DNA from 2 places in the Streptomyces sp. NPDC060035 genome. Region 2 is predicted to be linked to the other one. Evidence: riboswitches for the same ligand, from Rfam matches in the RefSeq annotation. Region 2 holds a riboswitch; the other holds the start of a gene.

Region 1 (5,890 bases), on a different contig from region 2:
CCCCAGTAGCCGTCGAAGCGCTCGAGGCTGACTTCCTTGTTGCTCTTGTTCCACTTGGTGATCTTGTACGGGCCGGTACCGGCGACCGTGCCGGCCACCTGGCTGTACTTGGGGTACGTGATCGCGTCGCCCTTGGCGGTCGCGTCCTGCTTCTCGTACTCCTTGAGGGCCTTCGGCGAGTGGATCGCCAGGGCCTGGAGGGAGAAGCCGCCGGGCAGGTTGGCCGAGGGCTCGTTGACCTCGATGACCGCCGTGTTGGCGTCCTTCGCGGTGCAGGACTTGTAGTTCGCCTTCGGCGCCTCGGCGTCCTCGTTCTTGGCGAAGCCGCCCATGATGGACTGCCAGTAGTACGAGACCGCGCTGGACTGGTACGTGCCCGCCCAGTTGAACCAGTGGTCGTAGTTCGCGCAGACCGCGGCGGCGTTGAACTCCTCGCCGTCGTGGAACTTCACGTTCTTACGGAGGTTGAACGTCCACACCTTGCCGGCGGGGTCGCTCTCCCACGTCTCGGCCAGTCCGCCGACGAGCTTGCTGCCGCCGGGCTCGTGCTCGAGCAGGGCCTCGAAGGCCTGACGCGTGACCCTGAAGGTCTCACCGTCGCTGGCCAGCGCCGGGTCCAGGGACCCGGGGTCGCCCGCACCTGCGAAGACGAAGGTGTCCTTCGCTCCGTCCTTGGCATCGTTGTCCCGCTCGCTGGAGCAGCCCGTGGCGATCAGGCCGACGGCGACAGCCGCCGTGATCACCCGAACAGTTCGGGACTTGAATATTCGCATGTGGGTCCACCCCAGGTCAGCAGTGTGTGGAGAGGTATTGATTCGCCCGAACCCTACATTCGCGAAGCAGCGCGGAGAACAGTCCGCATAGCGGTGATACCTACCTGAGACCCGGACACTCAACAAACCGGACAGATACGGGACATCCTGCCCACGCTTGTTAACCGGTCGGAAATCGGGGCGGGTTCAGTGAAGTTGCGAGGGCGGGTAGCCGTACCCGGGCGCGGCAGCGGGCGGCGGGCCTGCCGGGGCGTGCGCCTCGCGGTCGTAGAACGGACGGGAGTTGGCTCGCAGCCACATGGCAACGGGGTCGTACTCGTCGGACATGGAGACCGTCGAGACCGGCAGCCCGTCGGGGACCACACCGATCGACTGCTGCATCATCGCGCGGACCGCGTCGACGGAGGGGCGGCCCGTGTCGTAGAGATCGAGTCCGATCGCGAGATACGGGGCGCCTAGCGCGGGCTGCACCCAGGCACGGCGCAGCGCCCGGACGGCAGGAGTGCGGTGGGCATTGTGCGACAAAAGGGCATAGAACTGCGGGATCTCGACGGCGGGTTCGGAGAGCCGCAGCGGGCCCGCGGGCATCCGGTCGAGCCCTGTCGCGATGCGGCGCAGGTCCAGCCAGGGGATGCCGACGCCGCCGCCGGGGGCATGCGGATTGAGCCAGATGCCCCAGCGGTCGGGGAAGAGGGACCGGGCGATGTCGCGGCCGGTGACCAGCTCGTGGGACCTGTTCCAGCCGCTGGCCGAGAGCTCCTGGGCCGAGGTCACACAGGGGGCGTAGCCCAGTCCGCCGATCTCCATGTTGCCGTACTGGGCATCGGGCGAGCCCGCCGTGCCGTGCCAGAGCAGCATCCAGATCCGGCCGTCCGCCAGGGCCTGCAGCAGCGCCTCGTAGGCGTCGAGGCGCCCGGGGGTCAATTGCCGCAGCATGTGCTCGACCTGCCCGGCCTCCGCGGTGCCTGACGCACTCACCCTGGGTCCCGCCCCTCTTCGATCCGCTGCCCCGTTGTGCCGCGGTGTTGTTGTGCCGCGGTGCTGTTGTGTCACTCCCGGGCACACGGGCGCGACTTCGTCATCAAACCAGCTTATGCGTCGCCCCTGACACCGGCTTGACGCCACGGGTGAAGCCGGCTCAGTACCCCTCGCGCCGGTAGAACGGCCTTACCTTCTCCAGCATCCAGTCACCCACGGGGTCCTGGGCCACGTCGAGCAGGACCAGATTGACCGGCCACGGCAGCTGGACCCGGCCCAGCGCACGGCCCAGCGCATCCATCGGGGCGCTCTGTCCCGCGCCGTCCCAGGTGGCGAACTCGACGCCGACGAAGAGAACGGGGTCGCCGCCTTCGATGCTGGCCAGCGCCCTGCGCGCGGTGCTCACGACGCCGATGTCCTGGAATTCGCCGGCGACCGCGGTGAGGAAGTCGACGGGATCCTCCTTCCAGTCCGGCTCGTAGAGCCGCACCCGCCCGCCGGAGGGCCCGTCCAGCGGGGTACGCCCGGCCCGGCAGAGCTCGGCGACGGCGGGCGGCGGCAACGGCACGCCGACAGCCCCGCCGGGATTGACGGCGATACCCAATTGAGGGGGCAGCCCGCGGGCGAATTCACGGGCGGGCGCGACGGTGAAGGAGAAATGGGGGCCGACGCAATGCAGGAACTGGGCCTCGGAGCTGAACACCGGGACGTACGCGACGCCGTCGATGTCGACTGTCGGCAGGTCGAGGTCGGGGCTCTCGGGCCCGCCGCCGTTCGGCAGGGGCACCCAGACGCGGCTGCGGCCGAGCACCTCGACCAGCCGGCCGCCGGCCCCGGGCACGCCGAGTGAAGCGCTGAGCACTTCCTCGAGCTCGTTGGCCGGCCATCCGTGCTGCGGATGAACGGGGGCCTGGGCCGGAATGTCCACGGTGTCTGTGTCCCTCTCTCGCCATGCTGTGCGCCAGAAACCTTAGTCCGAGCCGCGCCCGGACGGCAGTGACACGGGCAACGGCGCAGGCCGGGGCCGCCCTACCGTCCAGATTCCGGACGGCCGGACGGAGATCACCGGTCTATGCGTTTGCGAACGAAATCCGGTCGATCGCCGCGGCGGCTTCCCTGTCGAGCAGCACCGCGGACGCGCACCCCGGCGGCAGCAGCCCGCTCTCCGTGTCGCGCAGCAGCCGTCCGACCGCGCGACGGTGCCGGGCGAAGGCGTATCCGGAGACGCCACGTCCACGCTCCCGCTGGCCCGCCCTGGCCACATGAGGGGTGACGTCGAGCAGGACGAGGTGCAGCGTGCTGCGCCGGCGCCCGGCCTCCCGGGCCAGCCAGCGCCGCACCCAGGCCTGCGTACCGCAGTCGTGCACGACGACGGATCCGCCCGAGCGCAGCGCCCGCCACAGCCCGAGGTAGTGCGCGACGCGGACAAGGGGGCGGTAGAGGGCGTACGGAAGTAAGGCGGGCAGGGAGCCCGCCCAACGGTCCCTGGCGTCCTGGGAGTCGATGGCGTGCTCCTGCACCGCGCGCCGGATCAGCGTCGACTTCCCGCTGCCGGGCAGCCCGGAGACCACCACCACATCCCCCGCCACGAAGTCCAGACTGCGCGGACCACGCCCGCCCCTGCCCCGCAGATCACGCACCACCGGAGCGTGCGTGCCCAGGAGCTCCCGGGCGGGTGCGCCCGGCTGCGCGGGCATCGCACCGCGCGCTGCCCCTGCGGTCGTCGCGTACCGCTGCAACGTCATCGCCCTCCCCCTGCCGAGTCACCCACGCCTGGCCTGCCCAAGAAGTGTAAAGAAAAGGTAATGCGGCACAACCGGTTCCGGTCGCACGTGTCGGCACCGGCGCGGCCATGGGTGCCCGCGCGGATCCGGACACCCCACTCTGGCGCAATGCGTGCGATGATGACCCCGCCAACTGCATACCGGCCGTTTGAATCCGCGCGGGAGAGTCCCGGTCACTGTGTGCGCCGGGCGCCGAAGGAGCAAGTTCCTCCCTTGAATCTCTCAGGCCCCGTACCGCGTGGATGAGGCAGATCTGAAAAGCGGGCCGCTCACGCGGCTCCACCCAAGGTGCAAGCCGACCCTGTAGGGGCTGACCCTTTCAGGGGCTCTCGGCGAACCTCTCAGGTTCCGATGACAGATGGGGAGGGATCGTCCTCTGTCGTCATGCCCTGGAGCCATGTCCATGAGCACTGCCCCCGCCCCCCGTCTCACCGCCCTCGATGCCCTGCATCGTTCCCTGGGCGCGACCATGACCGACTTCGCCGGCTGGGACATGCCCCTGCGGTACGCCAGTGAGCGCGACGAGCACAACGCCGTGCGCACCCGGGCCGGGCTCTTCGACCTGTCGCACATGGGCGAGATCACCGTCACCGGACCGCAGGCCGCGGCCTTCCTGAGCTTCGCGCTCGTGGGCAACATCGCCACCGTCGGCGTGGGCCGGGCCCGCTACACGATGATCGTCGCCGAGGACGGCGGGATCCTGGACGACCTGATCGTCTACCGCCTGGGCGAGACCGAGTACATGGTCGTCGCCAACGCGGGCAACGCCCAGCTCGTGCTCGACACGCTCGCCGGGCGCGCCGGGGGCTTCGACACCGAGGTACGGGACGACCGCGACGCGTACGCCCTGCTCGCTGTCCAGGGCCCCGAGTCCCCCGCCATCCTGAAGTCGGTCACGGACGCCGACCTGGACGGGCTGAAGTACTACGCGGGCCTGCCCGGCACGGTCGCCGGCGTTCCCGCACTCATCGCCCGTACCGGCTACACCGGCGAGGACGGCTTCGAGCTCTTCGTCGCCCCCGGGCACGCCGAGCAGCTGTGGAAGGCGCTCACCGAGGCGGGCGCCCCGCACGGCCTGATCCCGTGCGGCCTCTCCTGCCGCGACACACTGCGCCTCGAGGCGGGCATGCCGCTGTACGGACACGAGCTGACCACAGCGCTGACCCCGTTCGACGCGGGACTCGGCCGCGTCGTGAAGTTCGAGAAGGAGGGCGACTTCGTCGGCCGCGAGGCGCTGCTGGCCGCCGCCGAGCGCGCCGAGTCCGCCCCGCCCCGCAAGCTCGTCGGCCTGGTGGCCGAGGGCCGCCGGGTGCCGCGCGCCGGTTTTGAGGTGGTCGCCGAAGGCAAGGTCATCGGCGAGGTCACGTCCGGTGCGCCGTCGCCGACACTGGGCAAGCCGATCGCCATGGCGTACGTGGACGCGGCGTACGCCGCGCCCGGCACCGAGGCCGTCGGCGTGGACATCCGGGGCACGCACGAGGCGTACGAGGTCGTCGCACTGCCCTTCTACAAGCGTCAGAAGTGACATCGGCCCTTCCGCACGTGATGCAGTCCCGTCTCACACCGTAAGACCACCGTTCATCAGCACTCCCTCGCGTACAGGAGAATTCAGGTCATGAGCAACCCCCAGCAGCTGCGGTACAGCAAGGAGCACGAGTGGCTGTCGGCCCTCGAGGACGGTGTGGCCACGGTCGGTATCACCGAGTTCGCGGCCAACGCGCTCGGCGACGTCGTCTACGCCCAGCTCCCGGAGGTCGGTGACACGGTGACCGCGGGCGAGACCTGCGGTGAGCTGGAGTCGACCAAGTCGGTCAGCGACCTGTACTCGCCCGTGACCGGCGAGGTCACCGCGGCCAACCAGGACGTCGTGGACGACCCGGCGCTGGTGAACTCCGCCCCCTTCGAGGGCGGCTGGCTGTTCAAGGTGCGCGTCGCGGAGGAGCCGAAGGACCTGCTCTCCGCCGACGAGTACACCGAGTTCTCCGGCAACTGAGACCCAAGGGACCACCTGATGTCGCTTCTCAACTCCTCCCTCCACGAGCTGGACCCGGACGTCGCCGCCGCTGTCGACGCCGAGCTCCACCGTCAGCAGTCCACCCTCGAGATGATCGCCTCGGAGAACTTCGCTCCGGTCGCGGTCATGGAGGCGCAGGGCTCCGTCCTCACCAACAAGTACGCCGAGGGCTACCCGGGCCGCCGCTACTACGGCGGCTGCGAGCACGTCGACGTGGTCGAGCAGATCGCGATCGACCGCATCAAGGCGCTCTTCGGCGCCGAGGCCGCGAACGTCCAGCCGCATTCCGGTGCGCAGGCGAACGCCGCCGCGATGTTCGCGCTGCTGAAGCCGGGCGACAC
Region 2 (5,890 bases):
CCTGCGCACCGGAACGCCGATCTACGGCAGTGACGGTGTGCTGGACGACGCGGGGATCGCCATCCCGGATGAGCAGGAGGACGAGGTCGAGAAGTTCCGTGAGTTCCTCGACCAGATCTCGCCGGAGGACTTCGGTACGAACAGTCAGTGACCGTCCCGCGGGGGTGCTGTCAGCGCATCCGAGAAGCCGTTCCCGGAAATGAGACACGGCAAACCACCCTCAGGGTGATTATCACTCGGCGTGCCGAGTGTGGCGATCGTTGACGCACCCCTGGTGACTGCCTACCTTCGAGATGGCAGGTCAAGGACGGAGGTCGGCGTGAGAAGCAGCGGCGACGGTACGGCTGCGGGTGGGCCGTACCGGCAGTACAGCAGTGCAGCCGACCACACCATCAGGCAGCCGGTTCAGCCGGCGGCGGTGGCAGCGGACGGTGCGGTAGTGGCAGGTGAGATCGGCTACCGGGGGCCCACGGCGTGCGCGGCGGCCGGGATCACCTACCGCCAGCTCGACTACTGGGCGCGCACAGGGCTGGTGGAGCCGAGCGTGCGTCCGGCGTACGGGTCGGGGACGCAGCGTCTCTACAGTTTCCGGGACGTGGTTCTCCTCAAGATCGTGAAGCGGTTCCTCGACACAGGAGTCGCACTGCAGAACATCCGCACCACGGTCCAGCACCTGAGGGCCCGCGGATTCACGGATCTTGAACGCATGACCCTGATGAGCGACGGGGCGACGGTCTACGAGTGCTCCTCGCCCGACGAGGTCGTGGATCTGCTCCAGGGGGGCCAGGGTGTGTTCGGTATCGCTGTGGGCGTCGTCTGGCGCGATGTGGATGCGACTCTGTCCCAGCTCCACGGCGAGCGGGTCGACACGGGCGAGACGCTGATCGGCAACAATCCCGCGGACGAACTGGCCCGGCGGCGTAACCGCGCGGGCTGAGCCACCCGGCCTGCCCCGCGCCGCACGGGCGCCGGGCAGGCCGGTTGTCAGTGGCATAGGGCAGCATCGGTTGATGTGAGAGCCGCTCCCACCATCCTGCATCTGGACATGGATGCCTTCTACGCCTCTGCCGAGCAGGCGGCGAAACCCAGCCTGCGCGGCAAACCCGTGGTGGTGGGCGGGCTGGGGATGCGCGGGGTCGTGGCCACCGCGTCGTACGAGGCCCGGCGCTTCGGTGTGCATTCGGCGATGCCCATGGGACAGGCGAGACGGCTGGCACCCAACGCGGCCTATCTGGTGCCGCGCTTCGCCCTCTACCGGACGGTGAGCGACCAGGTGATGGAGCTCCTCGGGCGGCTGTCCCCGCTCGTCGAGCCGCTCAGCCTGGACGAGGCCTTCGTCGACCTGGAGGCCGGTGGGGTCGCGGATGACTCGGTATCGGCCCGCGTGATCGGTGAGCAGCTGCGTACGGTCATCAAAGGCGTCACCGGACTCAGCGGTTCCGTCGGTCTGGCCGGTTCCAAGATGCTGGCCAAGATCGCCTCGGAGGAAGCGAAGCCGGACGGTCTCCTGCTCATCGAACCGGGTACCGAGCGTGAGCTGCTCGCTCCCATGTCCGTGCGGATTCTGCCGGGCGTCGGGCCCGCCACCGGGGACCATCTGCGGCGCGCCGGGATGACGGTGGTCCAGGACCTGGCCGAGGCGGGGGAGGCCGAGCTGGTCCGTCTGCTGGGCAATGCGCACGGCGTCGCGCTGTACCGCATGGCCCTCGGACACGACGACCGGCCCGTCGTCGCGGAACGGGATGCGAAGTCCGTGTCGGTCGAGGACACCTTCGACGTGGACCTGCACGACCGGGTCCGGGTCAGGACGGAGGTGGAGCGGCTGGCAGGACGGTGCGTGGAGCGCCTGCGGAACGCGGGAAGGTCGGGGCGGACCGTCGTGCTCAAGGTGCGCCGCTACGACTTCTCCACGCTCACCCGCTCCGAGACCCTGCGCGGCCCCACCGACGACCCCACGGTCGTCAGGGAAGCCGCAGCGCGGCTGCTGGAGGCCGTCGATACCACCGGGGGCGTACGGCTCCTGGGAGTAGGCGTCACGGGGCTCGCGGACTTCACCCAGGAGGACCTCTTCGCGCAGGCCGCCGACGCACTGCAGGCGGTGGCGGGCGAGTCGGAGAGCGGGGCCGCCGACATCCCCGACGAGCCGGTCACGCCGCAGGACGCGGCCGAGGAGAGGGCGGACCGGCTTGCCGGCCGGCGGTGGCCCGCCGGCCACGATGTACGGCACGACGTCCACGGCCACGGCTGGGTGCAGGGCAGCGGCGTCGGCCGTGTCACGGTCCGGTTCGAGGAGCCCGGGGAGCGGCCGGGCCGGGTGCGCACCTTCCGCGTCGACGATCCGCAGCTGCAGCCGGCCGACCCGCTTCCCCTCGTGCGAAACCCTGTGGACTATTCCTCGTGGCCGGCCAGCCTGCCGAAGTTCCTGTCCGGCCCCGTCCCGCCCGGCGCGGCGGAGTCCAGCCCGTAGTGACGGTAGAGCTGCAGCTCCTGCTCCGGGGAGAGATGCCGGCCGACACCGAAATCGGGGGCGTCCTTGATCAGGGCGCGGTCGAAGGGGACCACCAGCGTGCCGTCGACGAATTCGCTCGGTTCCAGCGGGACGAACGCGTCCCGGGTGAAGAGTCCGGTGCGAACGGCGGCCCACTCGGGTACACCGGTGGCGTCGTCGAGATAGACCTCGTCCACCGTTCCGATCTTGGAGCCTTGGCGGTCGAAGGCCTTGCGGCCGATCAGGCTGCGCGGATCGATGTCGGTCTGCACGGTGCCTCCCACAGGTCGCACTGCATCAGGGTGGTCGCAACTGCTCCACAGGCACTACGAAAGGCCAGATCCGGGGCTTCGGCCACTCGAGACGGCCGGTGCCGGCCCGCTGGTAGTCTGGAACCTGGCTGCTGACCCTGTGCGGGAGAGTCCTCCGGAGAATTCCGGTGGCGCCGAAGGAGCAACTCCTCCCCGGAATCTCTCAGGCCCCCGTACCGCACGGACGAGGTCACTCTGGAAAGCAGGGCGGGATTCGTACGGCATGTGCCGTGGCGGGCCCCTTCCTCACCGACGGTGAAAGCCGGTCTGCCTCTGGGCATGCCGGTGAAGCTCTCAGGTCGAGATGACAGATGGGGAGGCCGTTCGGGCAGCCACGCCGTGGTGCCCCTCGCAGGTCGTGAGACCAGGAGGCCTCCATCATGACCCCCCGTCGCACTCCGCTCTCCCAGCTGGAGCAGGGCATTCCCTTCGAGCAGCGCCACATCGGGCCCGATGCCGAGGCCCAGGCCAAGATGCTCGCCCAGGTCGGCTACGGCTCCCTCGACGAGCTCACCGACGCTGCCGTGCCCGACGTGATCAAGAGCGCCGAGGCGCTGGATCTCCCGGCGGCCCGTACCGAGGCCGAGGTCCTGGCCGAGCTGCGACGCCTCGCCGACCGCAACCAGGTGCTCGCACCGATGATCGGGCTCGGCTACTACGGCACGTTCACCCCGCCGGTGATCCTGCGCAACGTCATGGAGAACCCTGCCTGGTACACGGCGTACACGCCCTACCAGCCGGAGATCTCCCAGGGGCGGCTCGAGGCCCTGCTGAACTTCCAGACGATGGTCGCCGACCTGACCGGTCTGCCCACCTCCGGTGCTTCTCTCCTCGACGAGGGCACGGCAGCTGCCGAGGCCATGGCGCTGGCTCGGCGCGTCGGCAAGGTCAAGAACGGCGTCTTCCTGGTCGACGCCGACACCCTTCCGCAGACCGTCGCCGTGATCCGGACCCGCGCCGAGCCGACCGGCGTCGAGGTGGTCGTCACCGACCTCACCGAGGGAATTCCGGCTGAAGTCGCCGAGCGTGGCGTCTTCGGTGTCCTGCTGCAGTACCCGGGCGCCTCCGGAGCGGTACGTGACATCAAGCCCGTCATCGACCGCGCCCACGAACTCGGTGCGATCGTCACCGTCGCAGCCGACCTGCTGGCCCTGACTCTGCTCACCCCGCCCGGCGAGCTGGGCGCGGACGTGGCCGTCGGAACCACGCAGCGTTTCGGCGTCCCGATGGGCTTCGGCGGGCCGCACGCCGGCTTCATGGCCGTCCGCGAGAAGTTCGCGCGCAGTCTGCCCGGCCGTCTCGTGGGCGTCTCCGTCGACGCGGACGGAAACAAGGCGTACCGCCTCGCACTCCAGACCCGCGAGCAGCACATCCGGCGGGAGAAGGCCACCAGCAACATCTGCACCGCGCAGGTACTGCTCGCCGTCATGGCAGGGATGTACGCCGTCTACCACGGCCCCGAGGGGCTGCGCACGATCGCGTGGCGCACCCACAGGTACGCCACGATCCTGGCCGACGGTCTGCGGTCCGCCGGCATCGATGTGGTGCACAGCGCCTACTTCGACACGATCACCGTGAGCGTCCCCGGCGCGGCGGCCGGTGTGGTCGCCGGAGCCCGTGAGCGCGGAGTGAACCTGCGGCTCGTCGACGCCGACCGGATCTCCGTCGCCTGTGACGAGACCACCACCCGTACGCAGATCGCGGCTGTCTGGGCCGCCTTCGGAGCAGGCGGCGACATCGAGGCCCTCGACGCCGACGCCGACGACGCGCTGCCCGAGAACCTGATGCGCACCGATACCTTCCTCACCCACCCGGTCTTCCACCAGCACCGTTCCGAGACGGCGATGCTGCGCTACCTGCGCAAGCTCGCCGACCGTGACTACGCGCTGGACCGGGGCATGATCCCGCTCGGCTCCTGCACCATGAAGCTCAACGCCACCGCCGAGATGGAATCGATCACCTGGCCCGAATTCGGCGCGCTGCACCCCTTCGCGCCGGCGGAGCAGGCACAGGGCTTCCTCACCCTCATCCGTGAGCTGGAGGAGCGCCTCGCCGAGGTCACCGGCTACGACGCCGTCTCCATCCAGCCCAACGCGGGCTCCCAGGGTGAATTCGCCGGTCTGCTGGCCGTGCGGGCCTACCACCGGGCCAACGGGGACGAGGGGCGCACCGTCTGCCTCATCCCGTCCTCCGCGCACGGCACCAACGCCGCGAGCGCCGTGATGGCGGGCATGAAGGTCGTCGTGGTGAAGACCGCCGACGACGGCGAGGTCGACATCGAGGACCTCCGCGCCAAGATCGAGAAGCACCGCGACGAACTCGCCGTCCTCATGATCACCTACCCGTCCACGCACGGTGTCTTCGAGGAGCACGTCGCCGCCATCTGCGGCGAGGTGCACGACGCGGGCGGCCAGGTGTACGTCGACGGTGCCAACCTCAACGCGCTGGTCGGCCTTGCCAAGCCGGGCAAGTTCGGCGGCGACGTCTCGCACCTGAACCTGCACAAGACCTTCTGCATCCCGCACGGCGGCGGTGGCCCGGGCGTCGGCCCGGTCGGCGTACGTGCGCACCTGGCGCCGTACCTTCCGAACCACCCGCTCCAGCCCGCCGCGGGCCCGGAGACCGGCGTCGGCCCGATCTCGGCGGCCCCGTGGGGCTCGGCCGGAATTCTGCCCATCTCCTGGGCGTACGTACGCCTGATGGGCGGCGAGGGACTGAAGCGTGCGACGCAGGTCGCCGTACTCGCGGCCAACTACATCGCCAAGCGCCTGGAACCGCACTTCCCGATCCTGTACAACGGCCCGGCCGGGCTTGTCGCACACGAGTGCATCGTGGATCTGCGCCCGATCTCCAAGGCGACCGGGGTCAGCATCGACGACGTCGCCAAGCGGCTGATCGACTACGGCTTCCACTCGCCCACGATGTCGTTCCCGGTGGCCGGGACGCTGATGATCGAGCCCACCGAGAGCGAGGACCTCGCGGAGCTCGACCGGTTCTGCGACACGATGATCGCCATTCGCGGCGAGATCGAGAAGGTCGCATCCGGTACGTGGGGCGCGGAGGACAACCCGCTGAGCAACGCCCCGCACAC

The links. A riboswitch is a leader RNA that binds a small molecule or an ion and turns the genes downstream of it on or off. The one in region 2 is predicted to bind glycine.
Region 1: another riboswitch for glycine. It lies ahead of gcvT (glycine cleavage system aminomethyltransferase GcvT); the one in region 2 lies ahead of gcvP (aminomethyl-transferring glycine dehydrogenase).

What each region holds. Positions count from the first base shown of each region.
Region 1 is NZ_JBHWVO010000011.1:149,295-155,184, reverse strand. It holds gene ACFWBQ_RS19550 (ABC transporter substrate-binding protein) at 1-773, opposite strand, end outside; gene ACFWBQ_RS19545 (enhanced serine sensitivity protein SseB C-terminal domain-containing protein) at 960-1,751, opposite strand; gene ACFWBQ_RS19540 (enhanced serine sensitivity protein SseB) at 1,912-2,679, opposite strand; gene ACFWBQ_RS19535 (AAA family ATPase) at 2,822-3,496, opposite strand; glycine riboswitch at 3,685-3,782, shown strand; gene gcvT (glycine cleavage system aminomethyltransferase GcvT) at 3,939-5,060, shown strand; gene gcvH (glycine cleavage system protein GcvH) at 5,151-5,528, shown strand; gene glyA (serine hydroxymethyltransferase) at 5,547-5,890, shown strand, end outside.
Region 2 is NZ_JBHWVO010000013.1:7,723-13,612, forward strand. It holds gene ACFWBQ_RS21100 (bifunctional nuclease family protein) at 1-151, shown strand, start outside; gene ACFWBQ_RS21105 (MerR family transcriptional regulator) at 320-937, shown strand; gene ACFWBQ_RS21110 (DNA polymerase IV) at 1,013-2,467, shown strand; gene ACFWBQ_RS21115 (PRC-barrel domain-containing protein) at 2,389-2,760, opposite strand; glycine riboswitch at 2,893-2,988, shown strand; gene gcvP (aminomethyl-transferring glycine dehydrogenase) at 3,180-5,890, shown strand, end outside.